4 regions of the Streptomyces sp. NPDC002156 genome follow, and region 1 is predicted to be linked to each of the others. Evidence: riboswitches for the same ligand, from Rfam matches in the RefSeq annotation. Region 1 holds a riboswitch; each other region holds the start of a gene.
The links. Region 1 has a riboswitch for cobalamin ahead of ACWCRB_RS45290 (cobalamin biosynthesis protein). Riboswitches for the same ligand answer to the same signal wherever they lie in the genome.

Region 1 (5,387 bases):
CCAGGCCCACCGCGTTGCCGACGCGTGAGTGCTTGGTCGGGTAGGCGGTGAAGACGAGGGCGAGCTTCTTGTCGGCGTTCGGCTTATGCCTCAACTGGGCGTGCCGTACGGCGATTCCGGCGACGCGGGCGGCCCGCTCGGGGTCGGCGACGTACACCGGGACGCCGTCGGGCCCGTCCTCCTTGAAGGAGAACGGCACGGTGATCAGCCGCCCGTCGAACTCGGGGATCGCGACCTGCATCGCCGCGTCCATGGGGGAGAGGGCGGCGTCGGAGGCGTCCCACGTCGCCCTGGACGACGTAAGGCAAAGCCCTTGCAGCACAGGCACGTCGAGGTCGGCGAGCGCCCCGATGTCCCAGGCCTCCTCGTCACCGCCGGCCGAGGCCTCGGAGGCGTGCGTACCGCCGGCGGCGAGGACGGTGGCGATGAGGGCGTCGGCCCCGGCGAGCAGTTCGTACAGTCCCGCGTCGGCCCCGCGCAGTGAACCGCAGTACACGGGAAGGGCGTTGACGCCCCGCGCCTCGATCGCCTCGCACAGGGTGTCGACGAACCCGGTGTTGCCGCTCAACTCGTGGGCCCGGTAGAAGAGCACACCGACGGTAGGACGGCCGCTCTCGCACGCGTACGAGCCGTGCACCCCGTACTCGGGCATCTTCTGCGGCTCGACGAACCCCTCGCCGGTCAGCAGCACGGTGTCGGACAGGAACCGTGCCATTTCCACCAGGTTGTCGGGCCCGCCCTCGACGAGATAGCGCAGGGCCTCCGCCACGACACCCGCGGGCACCGACGACTCGGCCATCAACTCGGCGTCGGGCACGGCCTCACCGCCGAGCAGCACGGTGGGCACACCGGACGTCTTCAGATAAGCGAGCCCGTCCTCCCACGCCCGCTTCCCGCCCAACAGCCGTACGACGGCGATGTCCGCGCCCTCGACGAGCGCGGGCAGCTCCTCGGCGACGTCCACCCGGGTCGGATTGCCGATCCGGTACGAGGCACCGGTGGCGGCCCGGGCCGCCAGCAGGTCCGTGTCGGCGGTCGACAACAACAACACTGTGCTCATGCGGGCGCTCCCGGTGGAATGAAAGGCAGTCCTTGTGGCGCGCCCGACTCGATGAGCCGCCAGAGCGCGTCCGTGTCCGCGTGCTGTTCGATGAGATCGCCGAGCAGGTCGAGCTGTTCCTCGCGCAGCCCGGCGAAGGAGGTGTCGGGGGCCGGTACGAAGCGCCGGCCCGCGGCGGCGGCGACCTCGCGCAGGAAAGCCCGCCGGAACCCGTCGGATTCGAGCGACCCGTGCCAGTGCGTACCCCAGACGGCCCCGACCCGACACCCGTCCAAGAAGGCTTCCCCTCCTGCGATTTCGGCAACGCCGTGATGGATCTCGTACCCCTCGACGTCCTCACCGAGGGCGGTGCCGACGGGCCGGGTGAGGGTCTTCTCGCGGGCGAACCGCACCCGCACGGGAAGAACCCCGAGGGCGTCGACAAGGCCCTGGCGACTCTCGACGTCGTCCTCGATCCGCTCGCCGAGGATCTGGAAGCCACCGCAGATGCCGAGTACTGGCCGTCCCTCGGCAGCGCGGCGCACGAGAGCGTCCGCGAGCCCGCGCTGCCGCAGCCACTCCAGCGCCCGCACGGTCCCCCGAGTCCCCGGAACGACGACGAGATCGGCGTCGGCGAGTTCCTCCGGCCGGTCCACGAACCGTACGACGACGCCCGGTTCGGCGGCGAGGGCGTCCACGTCCGTGAAGTTGGACATCAGCGGGATCGCACAGACGGCGACCCGCAGCACGTCCTCCCCGACGGGCGGGGAGACGTTGGACTCCCGCACGGTCCCCCGCAGGGAGACCCGCAGCCCGTCCTCTTCATCGATCCCGAGCCCGTGCCGGAAGGGCAGGACGCCGTACGTCGGCCGCCCGGTGAGCCCGAGCAGCATGTCGAGCCCGGGTTCGAGCAGGGAGACATCCCCGCGGAACTTGTTGACGAGGAACCCGGCGACGAGCGCCTGATCCTCGGGGGACAGCAGGGCGACCGTCCCGAAGAAGGAGGCGAAGACACCGCCACGGTCGATGTCGCCGACGACAAGCACAGGGAGCCCGGCATTCCGAGCGATCCCCATATTCACGATGTCGGTCCGCCGCAGATTGATCTCAGCCGGACTCCCGGCCCCCTCACAGATCACCGCGTCATACGTGCCCCGCAGTTCGGCAAGGCACTCCAGCACGGTCCCGAGAAGCTGCTGCTGCCGCCCTCCGTGATAGCCACGCGCACTCATCTCACCCACGGGCTTCCCCATGAGCACGACCTGACTGCTCTGGTCGCTCCCGGGCTTCAGCAGCACGGGATTCATGAGCGCGGTGGGCTCGATGCGGCAGGCCTGCGCCTGCATGGCCTGAGCCCGCCCGATCTCGGCACCTTCACGCGTGACAAAGGAGTTGAGGGACATGTTCTGAGCCTTGAAGGGCGCGACTTTCACCCCCTGCCGCACGAGCCACCGACAGATCCCGGCGGTGACGACACTCTTCCCGGCATCGGAGGTGGTCCCGGCGACAAGCAGCCCACCACCGACGGTTCCGCCACTCATGACGTACGCCCCTTCGCTACGAGCCGTGCGACGGCGACACTGACCCCAAGGGCAAGCCAGGTGACCCGCCGGGACAGCCGTACGGCCCGTTCGACGTCCTGGACACCGACGGCACGCCCGTACTCCCCGTTGAGCACGGGCCGATGCTCGACCCGCCCCGCGTAGGACAGCGTCCCGCCGAGCCGAACCCCCAACGCCCCCGCGAAGGAGGCCTCGACGGGCCCGGCGTTGGGGCTGGGATGGCGGCGGGCATCGGCACGCCAGGCCCGGACGGCCCCGCGCGGATCACCACCGGCGACAGCGGCGAGTACGGCGGTCAGCCGAGCCCCCGGCCACCCGGCGAGATCGTCGAGCCGGGCGGAGGCCCACCCGTACCGCCGATACCGAACGGACTTGTGCCCCACCATGGCGTCAAGGGTGTTGACGGCCCGGAACCCGACCAGCCCCGGAACACCACCCACAGCCCCCCACACGAGGGCCCCCACAACGGCGTCGGAGGTGTTCTCGGCAACGGACTCGACGACGGCCCGGGCGATCCCGTCGGAGTCGAGGGCCTGCGGATCACGCCCGCAGAGATGGGGCAGCCGCTCCCGGGCCCCGTCGACATCCCCGGCCTCGAGTGACCGCCCGACGGCCCGAGCCTCCCGGCCGAGTGAAGTCCCCCCGACCACGGCCCAGGTGGCGGCGGCGGTGAGTGCGACGGAAGCGGTACGGGACGGACGTACGACGGAACGGGCCACCGCGGCAAGCGAGACGGCACCGCCCACACACACAGCGGTGTGCAGCGCCCCCCACCCCCGATGGTCCCGCCACAACACCCGCTCGACGGCACCGGCGGCCCGCCCGAACGCGGCGACCGGATGCCCTCGGCGCGGATCACCGAGAACCAGATCACCGAGGAGTCCGAGGGCGGCGCCGTACGCGAAGACGCGATCGGCACGCATCGGCTCAGCCGGCCGTGGGGTCGGGAAGCGACCTCGTGCTGTACCTCGAACGGCAGGCGAGCATGGCGATATGTCCTCACTCAGGGTGTCCACGCCCTGGTTCGACGAGACCGACGGCGAGAGTTCCTGGCTCCCGGGGTTACCTACCCCGGTGACAGTGGCGGGACCGCGCCGGATTCACACCGGCTTCCTCTTCTGCCGCCGTACATGGCTCCGGCAGTCCACCACGGGCCCGGAACACCCGTCAACTTGCCGTTGACCTGGAAAGGAGGACTGTGCTGAGCCCCACACCGCCAACGGAACGGCGGCGCGGGAACACGCTTTTCGGCCCTCAGGCCACGATCAGATAGATCCCGTATGCCACAACTGACGCGCAGGCGGCAAAACATGCGTAGGCCCCCGTAACGGCGAGCCCGGCCGACTCCCCCTGTGTCGCCGCCCGTTCGCGCATCGAGAGCCCGACGATGCCCAGGGTGAACACACCCACCATGGCCACGGTGATGACGAGGCTGACGCCGAAGACGGAACCGAGGGCGGCCCAGTCGATCTTCATGTTGCTTCCTTCTGCTTCCTTCTTGCTCGGACCGGGGCTGGGCTCAGAGGGCCGTTGCCGACGGCTTCGCCGTGGCCTCGGCCGGGCTGGGGATGGTGGCCGTGAGGTCGTCGGTCATGGTGCCCGCCGGGGGAGGGGTCACGGCGGCGATCGCTGTGGTCACGACGCCCGCGGGCTCCTCGCTCTCGGCATCGTTGACGTTCGTGTGGTCGATCACCTCGCGGCGCGACACGACCCAGATCGCCGCGCTCGAAGCGATCAGGAAGACGGCCACCAGCGCCGTACCCCAGTCCCCGAACCCGGTCACCCACTCCGCCACCGCACCGACCAGTGCCGCTGCGGGCAGCGTCAGTCCCCATGCCACGAACATGCGGGTCGCCGTCGACCAGCGGACCACGCCGCCCTTGCGGCCGAGGCCCGCGCCCATCACCGAGCCCGACACCGAGTGGGTGGTGGAGAGGGAGAAGCCGAGGTGGGAGGAGGCCAGGATGACCGTCGCCGCGCTGGTCTGGGCGGCGAAGCCCTGCTGGGGCTGGAGGTCGGTCAGGCCCTTGCCCATCGTGCGGATGATGCGCCAGCCGCCGAGGTACGTGCCGAGCGCGATGGCCAGGCCCGCGGAGAGGATGACCCACACCGGCGGGTCGGAGTCGGGGGCGACGGCGCCGCCGGCGACCAGGGCGAGGGTGATGATGCCCATCGTCTTCTGCGCGTCGTTCGTGCCGTGGGCCAGCGACACCAGGCCCGCGGAGGCGATCTGGCCGACCCGGAAGCCCTTCTCCGCCGCCTTGCCCTCGGCGTGGCTCGCGCTGAGCCGGTACGACAGCCTGGTTGCCAGCATGGCCGCGATGCCCGCCACGATGGGGGCGGCGATCGCCGGGATCAGCACCTTCGTCACCAGGACGTCGCCGTGGACCGCGCCCGCGCCCGCCGAGGCGATGGTCGCGCCGATCAGGCCGCCCATCAGGGCGTGCGAGGAACTGGAGGGCAGGCCCACCAGCCAGGTCAGCAGGTTCCAGAGGATCGCGCCGACCAGCGCGGCGAAGATCACCTCGGGACGGATACCGCTCTCGTCGACCAGGCCCTTGGAAATCGTGTTGGCGACCTCCACCGAGAGGAAGGCGCCCACGAGGTTGAGGACGGCCGACATGGCCACCGCGACCTTGGGTCTGAGCGCGCCGGTCGAGATGGTGGTGGCCATCGCGTTGGCGGTGTCGTGGAAACCGTTCGTGAAATCGAACGCGAGCGCGGTGACGACCACGATCGCGAGGATCAGCGAGAAGCTTTCCATTTACCCAGATTTCTTTGGGACG
Region 2 (5,387 bases), on a different contig from region 1:
GTGCGGGCGTCCCACACGCCGAGGTCCTTCAACTCCTGCACCAGGTAGGAGTTGACCTGGAGGAACTCGCCGGACAGCGTCTCGCGCTTGAACAGGTTGGAGACCTGCGGCTCGATGCACTCGTACACACCGGCGATCGACGCGATGGTGGCGGTGGGCGCGATCGCCAGGAGCAGCGAGTTGCGCATCCCGGTCGCGGCGATACGTTCCCGCAGCGCCGACCAGCGCTCGGGCCAGTTCAGCTCCACGTCGTAGTGGTCGGGGTGGAGCACACCACGGGCCGTACGGGTCTTCTCCCAGGCCGGCAGAGGGCCGTTGCGCTCGGCGAGGGCGGCGGAGGCCTCGTACGCGGCGAGCATGATCCGCTCGGCGATCCGCGTGGAGAGGGCCTTGGCCTCGGGCGAGTCGAAGGGGACGCGCAGCTTGAAGAAGACGTCCTGGAGACCCATCGCGCCGAGCCCGACGGGACGCCACCGCGCGTTCGACCGGCCGGCCTGCTCGGTCGGGTAGAAGTTGATGTCGACGACCCGGTCGAGGAAGGTGACGGCGGTGCGGACGGTCTCGTCCAGCCGCTCCCAGTCGAGGTCGCCGGTCTTCTGGTCGACGAACGCGCCCAAGTTCACGGACCCCAGGTTGCAGACCGCCGTCTCCCCGTCGTCCGTGACCTCCAGGATCTCGGTGCACAGGTTCGAGGAGTGGACGACGTTGCCCGGCTCGGCCGTCTGGTTGGCGGTGCGGTTGGCCGCGTCCTTGAAGGTCATCCAGCCCTGGCCGGTCTGCGCGAGCGTACGCATCATGCGGCCGTACAAATCCCGCGCCGGGATGGTCTTGCGGGCGAGCCCGGCGTCCTCGGCCTTGCGGTAGGCGACGTCGAACTCGTCGCCCCACAGGTCGACCAGTTCGGGCACGTCGGCGGGGGAGAACAGCGACCAGAGCGCGTCCGTGTTCACCCGGCGCATGAACTCGTCGGGGATCCAGTGCGCGAGGTTCAGGTTGTGCGTACGGCGGGCGTCCTCACCCGTGTTGTCGCGCAGCTCCAGGAACTCCTCGATGTCGGAGTGCCAGGTCTCCAGGTAGACGGCGGCGGCACCCTTGCGCCGGCCGCCCTGGTTCACGGCGGCGACGGAGGCGTCCAGCGTCTTCAGGAACGGCACGATGCCGTTGGAGTGCCCGTTGGTGCCGCGGATGAGGGACCCGCGCGAGCGGATCCGGCTGTACGACAGCCCGATGCCACCGGCGTGCTTGGAGAGGCGGGCGACCTGGTGGTAGCGGTCGTAGATGGAGTCCAGCTCGTCGATCGGGGAGTCGAGGAGGTAGCAGGACGACATCTGGGGGTGCCGGGTACCGGAGTTGAAGAGGGTGGGGGAGGAGGGGAGGTAGTCGAGGCGGCTCATGAGCCGGTAGAGCGAGGCGACTTCGTCGAATGCGCGGACGCCCGTTTCTGAATCAAGCACAGTGTCATCGGCCAGCCCGCTCGCGACGCGCAGCATGAAGTGCTGGGGCGTCTCGATGACCCGGCGCGTGATCGGGTGGCGCAGGAGGTAGCGGCTGTGGAGGGTCCGCAGCCCGAAGTACCCGAAGCGGTCGTCGCCTTCGACGTCGATCAGGGTGTTCAGACGGTCCGTGTGCAGCCGTACGAACTCGGCGGTGCGGTCGGCGATCAGGCCTTCCCGGTGCCCGACCGCGACCGACTCCGAGAAGGTCGTGACGCCCTGCGAGGCGGCCTCGGCGGCGATGCTGACCGTCAGCAGCCGGGCGGCGAGGCGGGAGTAGGCGGGGTCCTCGGAGATGAGGCCGGCCGCCGCCTCGGTGGCCAGCTCGCGCAGCTCCGACTCGTCGGCCCGCGAGGACCGGCCGCGCAACGCGGCGGCGGCGACCCGGCCGGGGTCGGCGTCGGGGAGGTCGGCGGTCAGCTCGGTCAGGGTCCGCAGCAGCGCGGCTCCGGGACCGTCCGTCTCGACTCGGGCCACTGGGGTCGCTGAAGCCGGTTCGGCTGGCGCGATGGTCACGTGGGGGCTCTCCCTCGCTCGGCACGGGGCCTGGCGGAGGGCAGCGGGGCACACGGACGCCTTACGGGTACGCGCGCGTCCACCGGCCCACTCCACGAGGCCCGGACGTCAGGCGCCCGGACCGGTCGGCCGGGCACACCGTCGGCAGGTCCTCGGACTGGACACGCGCGCAGCCGTGCCAGGGCTATCAGGGCACGAATGCGCACGTGTACACCGTTGCGGGACAGTTCCGGATTCGCACCGGATTCCCCTGCGGCGACAGCGAGCATGAGCATACATCTTGTGCCGGGCCCTGAAGGCACCCCCACATGTTGTGTCGTGTCGGCTTCGGTGGGTGGAGCGACCGGTGCTGTCAGAGCGTCAGCTCGTAGGCGAGCAGGCTCATGTCGAGGTCGGGAATCGGGTTCCAGTCGCGCTCCGGGGCGCGTACGAAGCCCAGGCGCCCGTAGATCCGGTGCGCGGTGCGCATGGCGCTCTGGGTCGACAGGACGACGCGCACACACCCCTCGACGCCCCGGGCCCGCTCGACACAGGCCCGCACGAGCGCCTCACCGGCACCCCGGCCGCGTGCTTCCTCCGCGACCGCCAGCATCCGTATCTCGGCCTCGCCCTCGCGCGCGATGTCGGACATGGGCCCGCCGGCCGGCACGAAGGTCACCCCGCCGAGCAGCCGCCCGTCGGCGACCGCCACCAGCACCTCGGCAGCGGCGGCACGCTTCCCGACGTTCCGCAGCTCGACGAGATACCCGTCACTCTCCCCGAAGTCGAGCAGCCCGTCCCGGAGATAGGCCTCCGCGGTGATCTCCCCGAGCACCTCGTACTCCTCGGGAAGGGCCCGCCTGATCAAAATGTCCATGAGTGGAGTGTGCCGGAGGGGTACGACAACGGACCGCCGATTAAATCCGGCGGCCCACTGTCGCGCCCCATCGCATGGGCGGTTCCGGTGAAGTCGCGTGCGCTGCAGCGCCCCGAAAGGGGCGCGGGGAACTGCGCGACAAGCCCCCACCGGGCCGCAGACAAAGAACCGCGCACCCGGCGGAGCCATCAGTGCGCGGCGGCCCCCGCAGTGGCCGGCGGCAACTCCACCACCACCCCCGGATCCCCCGCGTCGGCCGTGTAGTCCGACGCCGTCGTCTCGTCCAAGCCCTCCGGAGCCTTCAGCGCCTTCAACACAAACGTCAGCACCACCGTCACGACCACATTCAGCACGAACGCCGTCAGCCCGATGTACCCGATCTCCCCGATCCCCGGAATCTCCTTCGCGCTCCCCCCGAAGTGCTTCTGCGTCGGAGACGCGACCCCGTACGCCGCCAGCGTCCCGTACAGCATGCCGACCGCCCACCCGGCCAGCAGCGCCCATCGGTGGAACCAGCGGGTGAACAGACCGCCGACCAGCGCCGGGAAGGTCTGCAGGATCCAAATACCTCCCAGGAGCTGGAAGTTGATCGCGACCGTCTTGTCCATGGTCAGGACGAAGACCAGCGCGCCCACCTTCACCAACAGCGAGACCAGCTTGGAGACCTTGGTCTCCTGCTCCGGAGTCGCGTCGGGCTTCAGGAAGTCCTTGTAGATGTTCCGCGTGAACAGGTTCGCCGCCGCGATGGACATGATGGCCGCCGGGACGAGCGCCCCGATGCCGATCGCCGCGAAGGCGACACCCGCGAACCAGGCCGGGAACATGTTCTCGAACAGCTGCGGGATCGCCAACTGCCCGTTGGTGACCTTGATTCCGGCCGCGATCGCCATGAAGCCCAGCAGTCCGAGCAGACCCAGCATCAGCGAATACAGCGGCAGGATCGTGGAGTTGCGCCGGATCACGTCACGGCTGCGACTGGACAGCACCGCCGTCACGCTGTGCGGGTACATGAACAGCGCGAGCGCCGAGCCGAGCGCCAGCGTGGCGTACGTCCACTGCGAGGCCTCGCCCGGAGCGAGCGCGCCGCGTGGGTTGCCGGTCGCCGGGTTGGTCTGGGAAAAGGCGTCGCCCGCGGCCTTGAAGATCTCGTCGAAGCCGCCCAGCTTGATCGGGATGTAGATGATCGCGACCGCGATGACGAGGTAGATCAGCGCGTCCTTCACGAACGCGATCAGCGCGGGAGCCCGCAGCCCCGACGAGTACGTGTACGCGGCCAGCACACCGAACGCGATCAGCAGCGGCAGATCCTTGACGAACCAGTTGGTGTCCTCGCCGCCGCCGACGCCCATGACATCCAGGACGGCCTGGATGCCGACCAGTTGGAGCGCGATGTACGGCATCGTCGCCAGGATGCCGGTGACCGCGACCGCCAGCGACAGCCCCTTCGAGCCGAACCGGCCGCGCACGAAGTCCGAGGTGGTGACGTACCCGTGCTTGTGCGAGACCGACCACAGACGGGGCAGGAACACGAACATCAGCGGGTAGATGAGGATCGTGTACGGCACCGCGAAGAAGCCGGCCGCGCCCGCCGCGTAGATCGCCGCGGGTACGGCCACGAAGGTGTACGCCGTGTACAGGTCACCGCCGAGCAGGAACCAGGTGACCCAGGTGCCGAACGACCGTCCGCCCAGGCCCCATTCGTCGAGGCTGTTCTCGTTCTCGGCCCTGCGCCAGCGCGAGGCCATGAACCCGATGATCGTGACGGCCAGGAAGAAGATGATGAAGACGGCGAGTGCCACGCCGTTCACGCCGTCGTTCACGCGTCCGCACCGCCCTTCGCGGAGCCCGAGGACACGGCGGCGCGGGCGCGCTGGTCACGCTGCCAGAGCTGGTACGCGGTCATCGTCAGCGCGGTGGATATGACCACCCACAGCATCTGGTACCAGTAGAAGAACGGTATGCCGATAAGAGTCGGTTCGATCTTCGCGTACGAACCCACCCACAGCATCGCGACGAAGGGTGCGAAGAGGCAGAGCCCGATGACGACACGGACCGGTGTCACCACCGGTGGGTTCACTTCAGGCGCTTCTGACATACCAAGGCTCCGTCCCCACGCTGATTTCCTGTGATCACTTGTGCAACGCGCAGGAAATCTAGGGGACGGTTTCGCTTTATGGAACCCCCGTCCGTATAACGGATAACGCCTGTTGGTGAGGGGTGTGTGTCAGCGGTGGAGGGTCAGCAGCAGCGGAACCCCTGCCGGGGATCCCTTTCCTGTCGTTCCGTACGCATCCGCTCGAACTCCCGCCGGGTGGGCACCGGTTGCTCCCCGTGCCCCGACCGGACATGCGAGACATACCGCTCGTACGCCGACTCGTCGGTCAACTCCCGTACGTACCAGCGCACTCCTCTAATCGCCCGACGAGCCCGGCGCAGCACTGCCGACGACCGCACGGCGCTCCTCCTCCTTCTCCTCCTCGCGCTCCTCCTTGGTCGGGAACAGCCCGGCCGGAGCGACGATC
Region 3 (5,387 bases), on a different contig from region 1:
CGGGGCGGCGCCTCGGCGGCGCGGGCCATGACGGCACGGCCGATCTCCTCCAGCGTCCCGTCGCCCCGGCAGAGGGACGTGAGGGTGTCGAGAAGGTCCCGGGTGCCCTGGTCGGCGTCGCGGGATCCCCGTTCCACGAGGCCGTCGGTGTAGAGCGCGAGGGTGCTGCCTGCCTCCAGGGCGACGGTGGTCACCTCGAAGGGCATGCCGCCGACTCCGAGCGGTGGTCCCGGGGACACCTCGACCGGACGGGCGGTGCCGTCGGGCCCGATCACCGCGGGCGGCGGATGCCCGGCGCTGGCGAGGGCGCAGCTGCCGGTGAGCGGATCGTAGACCGCGTACAGGCAGGTGGCGCCGATGGTGTCCCTGTCCTCGGGATCGGCCTCGTCGGCGAGTTGCTGGACGAGGTCGTCCAGGTGGATGAGGAGTTCCCCCGGCTCCAGTTCGAGGTCGGCGAGCGTACGGATCGCGGTCCGCAGGCGTCCCATGGTCGCCGCGGCGTGCAGTCCGTGGCCGAAGACGTCGCCGACGACGAAGGCCACCCGCAGCGAGGGCAGCGGGATGGCGTCGAACCAGTCGCCGCTGATGTCCGCCCCGCCGCCGGCCGGCACATAACAGCCGGCCGATTCGGCCGCCGCGGTGCTCGTCGTGGCCCTCGGGAGCAGACGCTGCTGCAGCGCGACCGCTGCCCGGTGCTCGCGGGTGTACCGGCGGGCGTTGTCCACGCTGAGCGCGGCCCGTGAGGAGATGTCGAACACGAGGTCCGCGTCCTCCTGTTCGAACGGCTCCGGCTGCTCGGTCCGCCAGACGGCCACGAAACCCAGCAGCAGACCGCGCGCGTACAGCGGCGACACCACGGCGGAGTGGCCCCGCTCGGGCATCACCGCCCGGATCAGTTCCGGGTCGCCGAGGAGGTCGAGCATCTCCTGCCGGGTCGTGTTGTAGACGGTGTCCCCCTGGATGGCGGCCCGCCGCACCTGCGGGACATCGGGGAACCGCGGGACCACCCCGCCGACGGGAACGAGTTCGGCGGGCCAGGGCCCGGTGGCCGAGGCGACGGCCACCCGGCGCAGCCGCAGCCAGTCGCCGGGCCGGATCACCTTCGACGGCTCCTCGCCCTCGAGCACGGACTCGGCGATCTCGACCGACGCCATGTCCCCCAGGGCCGGTACCAGCACGTCGGCGATGTCCTGGGCGGTGCGGGTCACGTCCAGGGAGGCGCCGATACGTGCCGACGCCTCATGGCCCACCTCCGTGCGCCGCCGCGCCCGCCGCTGCTGCGTGCTGTCGGTGAAGAACGCGGCGATCCCGGTCGGCCGGTCGTGACCGTCCGCCAGCCGGAAGGCGGACACGGACACGTACCGCTCCCGCCCGGACCCGTCCGGTGCGGACATCCGCTGTTCCCGTGCGAGCAGCGGCACTCCCGTGTCGAGCACCTGCCGCAGCTGGTCCCCGACGTCCTTGGCGTCCGCCGGGGAGATGACGTCTCCGAGACGGTGCCCGGGGCGCAGCAGCGGCCAGCCGTGCACCTCGGCGATGACGTTCGTGCGGACGACTCTCAGTTCGGTGTCACAGAGGACGACCCCGAGGAGGGACTGCGCCAGCAGGGCGGTCAGCAGCGACGATCCCTGTTCCTGTTCGCCGTCCTCGCGGCTCGGCGCCAGCAGCAGGACGCGCTGGGAGGACCCGCCCAGGGGCACCTCGTCGACGGTGGTGTCGACCGTCCGGCCCGAGGCGTGCCGGAACGCGACCCGCCCCGCCGGTACGGCGAGGGAGTCGCCCCGGGTGTCCGCGCCGCTCCCCCGCACCGGCTCGGCGAGCAGCCGTGCCAGTGGCCGCCCGCAGACCTGCTCGGCCGGCCGCCCCAGCAGTTCCGCCGCCGCCCGTGACCACCCCTGGACGATCCCCGCGCTGTCGAGCAGGACGACGGCGACCTCGTCGGCCGGTATGTCCACGCCGTCGTGCTCGCTCAGGCCTGCCATGCGCACCTCACCTGCGGCGCTGTCTCCCGCGCCGCGCTCCCCTTCATTATGGTGCGCCGCCCTGCACCACGCCCGGCGCCCGCGACAAGGGGACGCAGGGGCACTTGGCCGCCGAATACGTTATTGCGAAAATCTTGCAATAACGCCCGCACGAGGCCCCTCAGGCGGGTCACCTCCCCTTGCGCCAGTGCTCGAATCGTGGTTCCGGTGTGAACTCCATGCTGAACGAGGCGAGCTCGCCGACGAGGAGTCCGCGCAGGAACTCGACCATGCCCAGGGGGACGACCTCGCACGTCTTCGAGCCATGGCGGGCGAAGAGCAGGACGGGCCATTTGTCGGGGTCGGGATCGCTGGTCAGCCAGCACAGCATGTCGGCGTGGGACGTATAGCCCCAGGCGAGGATGTGCTCCGGGTCGAGGTCCAGGTCGTCCTGGTCGTCGCCCTCCTCCTCCCAGGCCAGTCGGGCGTTCCCCGTCTCGTCCTCGAAGTCGTCGGGGGAGAACGGGTAGGCGCCCGTGGGAAACGGCCCGAGGATTCCGACCTCGCCGATCTCCTCCTCCGATTCGATGCCGCCGACGCCGTACACGGACATGAAGTCCCTGTAGTCCCGGGGGAACCCGGTGCCCCACTTCTCCTCGGCCGCCTGCCAGTCGATGTCCTCGCCCGCGCCGGGAGGCGGCGGCAGGAGCTGCCGCAACGCCTCGATCCCCGTGAGGTCTTCCATGCTGGTCCCCGCCCTTCGATCAGGTCGTTCGAAAGTCTAGGGAGCACCACTGACAACGCCTGCGGCCTTCACGCCGTACACGTCGGCGATGAGTTCCTCGGTCAGGACTTCGGCCGGGCTGCCCGTCGCCACCAACCTGGCCCTCCTTGAGCACGACGAGTGCGTCGCAGTACATCGCCGCCAGGTTCAGCTCGTGTCCAGCGCGGTGTGTACAGCCCTGTCGTCGGCCGGGGTGGCGGGGGTCCAGGCGCGGCGGTGCGGGACGTTCGCCGGCACGTCTTCGGACTCGGGATCACCCGGACGGAGCGCCTTCCCGGAACCCGGTCGTGTCCGACCTTCGTCCAGTGGCTCGTGTCGCCCCGCCCGTCACCCTCACCACTGCGCGTCAGCTCCGGGTTCGCACCGGATTCCCTTGACCGGCCTCAGGAAATCATCACGTGAGGCCGAGGTCACATTTCAGCCGAGGTCAAGGTCACAGCCTGGCGCTCTGCTGCGGCCGGACCTCTCTGGCCTAGCATCCGGGCATGACAGTCCTGCCCAACGACGGGCTCTCGCTGGCCGCCGAGTTCCCTTCCACGACCCATGAGCAGTGGCAGCGCCTGGTGGAGGGCGTCCTGCGCAAGTCGGGCAAGGAGGTCTCGGGCGCGGCAGCCGAAGACGCGCTGTCCACCGCGCTGGAGGACGGGCTCACCACCCACCCCCTCTACACGGCGCGCGACGAGTCCCCCGAGCCCGGCTTCCCCGGCTTCGCCCCCTTCGTACGCGGCGGACGGCCCGAGGGGAACACCGTCGGCGGCTGGGACGTACGGCAGCGGCACGCGACCCTCGTCGGCGACGCGGTGCTCGCGGACCTGGAGAACGGCGTCACCTCGCTCTGGCTGACCGTCGGCCCGGACTCTATCCCGGTGGCGTCGCTCGCCAGGGCCCTCGACGGCGTCTACCTCGACCTGGCCCCCGTCGTCCTCGACGCCGGACAGGAAGTGGAGCCCGCCGCACGGGAGTTGCTGCGGCTGTACGAGGAGCGGGGCGTCGCCAAGGAGGCGGCGCGCGGCAACCTCGGCGGCGACCCGCTGGGCCACGAGGCCCGTACCGGCGAGGAGTTGGCGTTCGCGCCGGTCGTCGAGCTGGCGCGGCTGTGCGCCGAGCAGTACCCGGGGCTGCGCGTGCTGACCGTGGACGCGCTGCCGTACCACGAGGCCGGCGGCTCGGCCGCGCAGGAACTGGGCGCGTCCCTGGCGACCGGGGTGGCCTACCTGCGGGAGCTGACCGAGGCCGGGCTGACCGTCGAACAGGCCTGCGCACAGCTGGAGTTCCGGTACGCGGCCACCGCCGACCAGTTCCTGACCATCGCCAAGCTGCGCGCGGCCCGGCGCCTGTGGGCGCGGGTCGCCGAGGTGTCCGGGGCGCCGACGGCCGGGGCTCAGGTGCAGCACGCCGTGACCTCGCCGGTGATGATGTCGCGCCGCGACCCGTGGGTGAACATGCTCCGTACGACGGTCGCCACACTGGCCGCCGGGGTCGGTGGCGCCGACTCGGTCACCGTGCTGCCCTTCGACCACGCGCTGGGCCTGCCGGACGCGTTCGCGCGCCGGATCGCCCGCAACACCTCGACGATCCTGGTCGAGGAGTCACATCTGGCGCGAGTGATCGACCCGGCGGGCGGCTCCTGGTACGTGGAGCGGCTCACCGACGAACTCGCCCACGCGGGCTGGGAGTTCTTCCAGTGGATCGAGGGGCTGGGCGGCCAGGCCGCCGCCCTTCGCTCCGGGCACCTCGGTGAGGCGCTGGCCTCCACCTGGGCGGCGCGCTCCGCCAAGCTGGCCAAGCGGCGCGAACCCATCACCGGCGTCAGCGAGTTCCCGAACCTCGCCGAGCGCCTCCCGGACCGCGAGCCCGCGCCCGAGCCGCCGTCCGGCGGGCTCCCCCGGGTGCGGCGCGACGAGGCGTACGAGGCGCTGCGCGCCCGCTCCGACGCCCACCTCGCCGCCACCGGAACCCGGCCGCGCGTCTACCTCGCGACCATCGGCCCGGCCGCCGCCCACACCGCGCGGACGTCCTTCGTCTCGAACCTCTTCCAGGCCGGCGGCATCGAGCCCGTCACTGCGGGCACCTTCGAGGAGAGCGGCGCCACCGAGGTCTGCCTCTGCTCCAGCGACACCCTGTACGAGGAGCAGGCGGCGACCGTGGCGGCGGAACTGAAGGCCGCCGGTGCCTCGCACGTGTTCCTCGCCGGCCGTCCCGGGCAGTACTCGGACGTCGACTCGTACGTCTTCGCGGGCTGCGACGCCGTAGCCGTGCTCTCCGCCACCCTCGACCGCATGGGAGCGTCCTGATGGGAATCCCCGACTTCTCCGGAATCGAACTGGGGACCCCGACCGCCGGTAACGGCGCCACCGACTGGCGTACGGCCGTGAAGGCGGCCACCGGCTCGGACGAGACCTTCTGGGAGACCCCGGAGGGCATCGCGGTCAAGCCGCTCTACACCGGCACCGACCTGGAGGGCCTGGACTTCCTCTCGACGTACCCGGGTGCCGCCCCCTATCTGCGCGGCCCGTACCCGACGATGTACGTCAACCAGCCCTGGACGATCCGTCAGTACGCGGGTTTCTCCACGGCCGAGGAGTCCAACGCCTTCTACCGCCGCAACCTCGCCGCCGGCCAGAAGGGCCTGTCGGTCGCCT
Region 4 (5,387 bases), on a different contig from region 1:
ACGCGGTGATCGCCGCCTGCGGATCGGCCCCGGCGCCCAGCCAGAACCCGAGCACGGTCGCGGCCAGCGCCAGCACGACGGGCACGAAGACACCGGCCACCGTGTCGGCCAGCCGCTGGGCACGCGCCTTGCCGGCCTGAGCCTCTGTCACCAGCCGGGTGATGCGGGCGAGTTGGGTGTCGGCGCCGACGGCCGTTGCGCGTACGAGCAGCAGCCCGCCCGCGTTGACGGCACCGCCGACCACGGCCGAGCCGGGCCCGACCTCGACCGGTTCGCTCTCCCCCGTGACCAGGGACAGGTCCACGGCCGAACTTCCCTCGGCCACCTCGCCGTCGGTGGCGACCCGCTCCCCCGGCCGCACGACGAAGACCTGACTGACCGTCAACTCCTCGATGGGGACGAGCCGTTCGGAGCCGCCGTCCTCCCGGACCGACACCTCCTTGGCGGCGAGCCTGGCCAGCGACCGCAGTGCCGCCCCGGTCCCGTGCCGGGCCCGCGCCTCCAGGAAGCGGCCCGCGAGCACGAACAGCGGTACGCCGACAGCCGCTTCGAGGTAGATGTGGGCGACGCCGTCGGAGGCGGACGGCAGGAGCGTGAACGGCATCCGCATGCCGGGGGCGCCGGCACCACCGAGGAAGAGCGCGTACGCCGACCAGGCGAAGGACGCCACGACGCCCAGCGAGACCAGGGTGTCCATGGTCGCGGCGGAGTGCCGCAGTCCCCGTACCGCCCGCTCGTGGAAGGGCCAGGCGCCCCACACGGCGACGGGCGCGGCCAGTACGAAGCACAGCCACTGCCAGTTGCTGAACTGGAGCGCGGGCACCATCGACAGGACCAGCACGGGCACCGCGAGCAGGGCCGTCACGGCCAGCCGGTCCCGTTCGCGCGTCGTCTCCTCTGGCTCACCGTCGTCCGTGGCCTGCCGTTTCCTGGGCGGTTCGGGGAGGGCGGCCGTGTAGCCGGCCTTCTCCACGGTCGCGACGAGTTCGTCGGGGCTGACGTCCGCAGGGTGGCTCACCCGGGCCCGCCCGGTGGCGAGATTCACGGTGGCCGTGACGCCGTCCAGCCTGCCGAGCTTCTTCTCGACGCGGGTGACGCAGGCCGCGCAGGTCATGCCGCCGACGGTCAGATCGGTGGTCACCAGGACGGTCGTGGGTTCGGCACCCATCAGTTGCCTCCTCCGCTCATGTCCATGTCGCCCATGTCGTCCAGGTCGTCGATCTCGCCGGTACCGCCGCCGCCCGTGCCTGTGCCGGTGTCATGCATGCCGGGCGCGACGGGTCCGGAGGCGGTCCCGGCGGCGTAGGACACCGTGAAGATCAGGGCCAGCAGCAGGAGGAAGCCGCAGAGTGCGGGCGGGGGCGCCGCTCTCCGCAGGACCGCACCCGCACTGGATAAGGAGGATTGCCGGGACTCGTCCATCAACCGCGTCTCCAAGTCACGTCGTACGACGTCGCTCGGATCGCGCCGTACCGGTTGAGTAGTCGGACCGGATGTGGGCCGGGTTCCGGGGCAGCCGTATGGTGCACGTCACATATGCCGGACGTGATCCACCGCGCCCGGGTGCTGCCCCTTAGGCTGGTCCGTGCAGCTGGTTCGCCCCGTCCGCCAGGCGGGATGCGTCGTAAGAGGGAACCCGGTGGGAATCCGGGACTGCCCCGCAGCGGTGAGCGAGAACGACCGCCGTCATACGCACTGGATCCGGTGAACAGGGTCTGGGAAGCGACGGCCAGTAGGTGTCCTCCGGTCGGAGGGCGTGCTCGCGAGTCCGAAGACCTGCCCGTTGCCCGCGTACGAAGCACTCGTGCGCGGACATCCCGGTGACCTCGTGGGCGGGTCGGCGTACATATCCGGTGGGACGGCCGTCGTGCGTCCGCCCGGTGTGTCGTTCCCTTCGCGCCCTCGTCCCGTCCCGGGATCCCAGGGAGATATCTCGCGAAGGAGATTTCCGTGACAGCGAAGTCCGCAGCCGCGGCAGCACGGTCCACCGTGTACGGCTACCCCCGTCAGGGCCCGAACCGGGAACTGAAGAAGGCCATCGAGGGCTACTGGAAGGGCCGTTCCGGCGCCGACGCCCTCCGCACCACCGCGACCGAGCTGCGCGCCACCAACTGGCGCCGGCTCGCCGACGCCGGCATCGACGAGGTCCCGACCGGCGACTTCTCGTACTACGACCACGTCCTCGACACGACCGTGATGGTCGGCGCGATCCCGGAACGCCACCGCGCGGCCGTCGAGGCCGACGCGCTGGACGGCTACTTCGCGATGGCGCGGGGCACGCAGGACGTGGCGCCGCTGGAGATGACCAAGTGGTTCGACACCAACTACCACTATCTCGTCCCGGAGTTGGGCCCGGGCACGGTCTTCACGACCGACTCGGCCAAGCAGGTCACCGAGCTGGGCGAGGCCCTGGCGCTGGGCCTCGCCGCCCGCCCCGTCCTCGTGGGTCCCGTCACCTATCTGCTGCTGGCCAAGCCCGCGCCCGGTGTCGCCGCCGGCTTCGACCCGCTGACGCTCCTGGACCGGCTGCTGCCGGTGTACGCCGAGGTCCTCGCCGATCTGCGGGCGGCGGGCGCCGAGTGGGTGCAACTCGATGAGCCGGCTCTGGTCCAGGACCGCACTCCGGCCGAGCTGAACGCCGCCGCCCGCGCCTACCGTGACCTCTGTGGGCTCACCGACCGGCCGAAGCTGCTGGTCGCGTCCTACTTCGACCGGCTCGGCGACGCCCTGCCCGTCCTGGCCAAGGCGCCCGTCGACGGACTCGCGCTGGACTTCACCGACGCCGCGGCCGCCAACCTCGACACCCTCGCGGCCGTGGGCGGGCTACCCGGCAAGCGTCTGATCGCCGGGGTCGTCAACGGCCGCAACATCTGGGTCAACGACCTGGAGAAGTCGCTGTCGACGCTGGGCACCCTGCTCGGCCTGGCCGACCGGGTCGACGTGTCGGCGTCCTGCTCCCTCCTCCACGTGCCGCTCGACACGGCCCTGGAGCAGGACATCGATCCGCAGATCCTGCGCTGGCTGGCCTTCGCGCGGCAGAAGACCGCCGAGATCGTCGCCCTCGCCAAGGGCCTCTCCCAGGGCACCGACGCGATCACCGGCGAACTGGCCGCCAACCGCGCTGACTTGGCCGCCCGGGCCACCTCGCCGATCACCCGCGACCCCGCCGTACGGGCCCGTACGGCCGCCGTCACGGACGCCCACGCCCGCCGCTCACAGCCCTACGGCGAGCGTGCCAGGACCCAACGCGCGCACCTGCGCCTGCCGTTGCTGCCGACCACCACCATCGGCTCCTTCCCGCAGACCGGCGAACTGCGCACCGCCCGCGCCGACTTGAGGACGGGCCGGATCGACCAGGCGGCGTACGAGGATCGCATCAGGACGGAGATCGGCGAGGTGATCGCCTTCCAGGAGAAGACCGGCATCGACGTCCTCGTCCACGGCGAACCCGAACGCAACGACATGGTCCAGTACTTCGCCGAGCAACTGACGGGGTACCTCGCGACGCGGCACGGCTGGGTGCAGTCCTACGGCACCCGCTATGTCCGCCCGCCGATCCTGGCCGGCGACATCTCCCGCCCCGAACCGATGACGGTGCGCTGGACGACGTACGCCCAGTCCCTCACCTCACGCCCGGTCAAGGGCATGCTCACCGGGCCGGTCACCATGCTGGCCTGGTCCTTCGTCCGCGACGACCAGCCTCTCGGCGACACCGCCCGCCAGGTCGCCCTCGCCCTGCGTGACGAGGTCAACGACCTTGAGGCAGCCGGGACTTCGGTCATCCAGGTGGATGAGCCCGCCCTGCGCGAGACGCTGCCGCTGCGGGCCGCCGACCATTCCGCCTACCTGGTCTGGGCCACGGAGGCGTTCCGGCTGAGCACCGGCGGTGTCCGGCCGGGCACCCAGATCCACACGCACATGTGCTACGCCGAGTTCGGCGACATCGTCCAGGCGATCGACGACCTGGACGCCGACGTCATCAGCTTGGAAGCCGCCCGCTCCCACATGCAGGTCGCCCGCGAACTCGCCGCCCACGGCTACCCGCGCGAGGCCGGACCCGGCGTCTACGACATCCACTCCCCGCGCGTCCCGAGCACCGAGGAGGCCGCCGACCTGCTCCGCACCGGCCTCAAGGCGATCCCAGCCGAGCGCCTCTGGGTCAACCCCGACTGCGGCCTGAAGACCCGCGGCTGGCCCGAGACCCGCGCGTCGCTGGAACACCTGGTCGCGGCAGCCCGCACGGTCCGTGAGGAACTCTCCGCGCCCTGACGGCAGGCGCCCTAGGCCGGGGAAGGGCTGCGGGCGGGGGAGCATCTCTGTTCCTCCTCCCCTGTGGTCCTCCCCCGGCACCGGCATCGCGGAAGACGGGCCCATCGAGTTCATGCCGCCGCGCAGTGCGGCGGCCGAGGCCAGGCTCTGGACGGCGATCCGGCGCCTGGAGGCCCTGTCGCCCACGTTCGTCGTGATCCGCTTCCGACCGCGTGGCTGCCAGCGGCCCGTCGTAGCGTCCCGGCAGTCACAGCCCGTCCTGCGGAGCGGAAGGTGGTGCCGGGCGCCGGCTCGGCTCGGGTCCGGCGGCACCGGCCGTGGGGGTCTGCCAGGCCTGGAGCAGACGACACAGGCGACGAGCCGGTGTCTCGCTGGGGACGAAGAGTACTGCCGCCACCAACGCGAGTCCGCCTACGGCGAGTGCTCCGGCCGCCCATGCGGTCAGCCCTCCCTGCACCATGGCCGTCACGAACGCGGCCACTGTCCCGAGGACGGCACCCAGTCGCGCCGCCCCGCTCGTCATCGCGGTTCCTGACGTAAGGGGCGGCGCAGCATCATCGACAGTCGGGGCGTGCCCAGCAGGACGCGGAGCGTGAAGCGGGTGCGGGCGTGGCGGGTGGCGTGGGTGGCCAGGTCTGCGCTCCATTCCTCCTGCCAGCGTGCGCGTTGCCCTGCGGGCAGCAGCAGAGCGCATGCGGTCAGGAGCCGTCCCGTGACGGCATAGGACGACGGTGCCGGTCGCAGGACCGCCGAGGCGAGGTCCCGCAGTTCACGGCCGACCGTCTCCAGGCCCGCCGCGGAGGCCACGGGCACGAACACCTCAAGGGTTTCACGGGCCTTGAGAAGCTGCCTGGCCCTGGCCAGGAATGTGATGGTGCGCATGTTGTGAAGCCGGTCGGCGAGTCGGACGGCCAGCACGGCCATCGCCGGTGACGGGTCGGCGGCATCGGACGCGGGCATCGTGGCCTTGCCGTCCTGCCAGTACCAGGAGACCTCGGCGGCTCCGACCGCCGCGATCAAGTCGGCGACTTCTGGGCCGAATTGGTCGGCGATCCGTTGCGGAGGACAGGCCGTGTCGTCCAGCACGTCGTGAAGGAGCGCCGCGCACACCACGTGCG

Region 2: it holds a riboswitch for cobalamin, as region 1 does, so the genes downstream of both, ACWCRB_RS27690 (ribonucleoside-diphosphate reductase subunit alpha) here and ACWCRB_RS45290 (cobalamin biosynthesis protein) in region 1, are expected to answer to the same signal.
Region 3: it holds a riboswitch for cobalamin, as region 1 does, so the genes downstream of both, ACWCRB_RS43470 (ABC transporter ATP-binding protein) here and ACWCRB_RS45290 (cobalamin biosynthesis protein) in region 1, are expected to answer to the same signal.
Region 4: it holds a riboswitch for cobalamin, as region 1 does, so the genes downstream of both, metE (5-methyltetrahydropteroyltriglutamate--homocysteine S-methyltransferase) here and ACWCRB_RS45290 (cobalamin biosynthesis protein) in region 1, are expected to answer to the same signal.

Annotation. Positions count from the first base shown of each region.
Region 1 is NZ_JBSFDA010000229.1:6,081-11,467, forward strand. Features, by position in the region: gene cobN (cobaltochelatase subunit CobN) at 1-1,060, opposite strand, end outside; gene ACWCRB_RS45285 (cobyric acid synthase) at 1,057-2,580, opposite strand; gene ACWCRB_RS45290 (cobalamin biosynthesis protein) at 2,577-3,524, opposite strand; cobalamin riboswitch at 3,626-3,765, opposite strand; gene ACWCRB_RS45295 (hypothetical protein) at 3,856-4,077, opposite strand; gene ACWCRB_RS45300 (anion permease) at 4,121-5,365, opposite strand.
Region 2 is NZ_JBSFDA010000076.1:21,959-27,345, forward strand. Features, by position in the region: gene ACWCRB_RS27690 (ribonucleoside-diphosphate reductase subunit alpha) at 1-2,009, opposite strand, end outside; cobalamin riboswitch at 2,136-2,284, opposite strand; gene ACWCRB_RS27695 (GNAT family N-acetyltransferase) at 2,362-2,865, opposite strand; gene mctP (monocarboxylate uptake permease MctP) at 3,054-4,685, opposite strand; gene ACWCRB_RS27705 (DUF3311 domain-containing protein) at 4,682-4,960, opposite strand; gene ACWCRB_RS27710 (YbdD/YjiX family protein) at 5,104-5,301, opposite strand; gene ACWCRB_RS27715 (carbon starvation CstA family protein) at 5,276-5,387, opposite strand, start outside.
Region 3 is NZ_JBSFDA010000201.1:6,312-11,698, forward strand. Features, by position in the region: gene ACWCRB_RS43460 (SpoIIE family protein phosphatase) at 1-1,982, opposite strand, end outside; gene ACWCRB_RS43465 (SMI1/KNR4 family protein) at 2,152-2,706, opposite strand; partial or broken gene ACWCRB_RS43470 (ABC transporter ATP-binding protein) at 2,743-2,902, opposite strand; cobalamin riboswitch at 2,961-3,142, opposite strand; gene ACWCRB_RS43475 (methylmalonyl-CoA mutase family protein) at 3,231-5,039, shown strand; gene scpA (methylmalonyl-CoA mutase) at 5,039-5,387, shown strand, end outside.
Region 4 is NZ_JBSFDA010000004.1:25,396-30,782, reverse strand. Features, by position in the region: gene ACWCRB_RS03220 (heavy metal translocating P-type ATPase) at 1-1,168, opposite strand, end outside; gene ACWCRB_RS03215 (hypothetical protein) at 1,168-1,422, opposite strand; cobalamin riboswitch at 1,576-1,798, shown strand; gene metE (5-methyltetrahydropteroyltriglutamate--homocysteine S-methyltransferase) at 1,951-4,269, shown strand; gene ACWCRB_RS03205 (hypothetical protein) at 4,517-4,792, opposite strand; gene ACWCRB_RS03200 (HD domain-containing protein) at 4,789-5,387, opposite strand, start outside.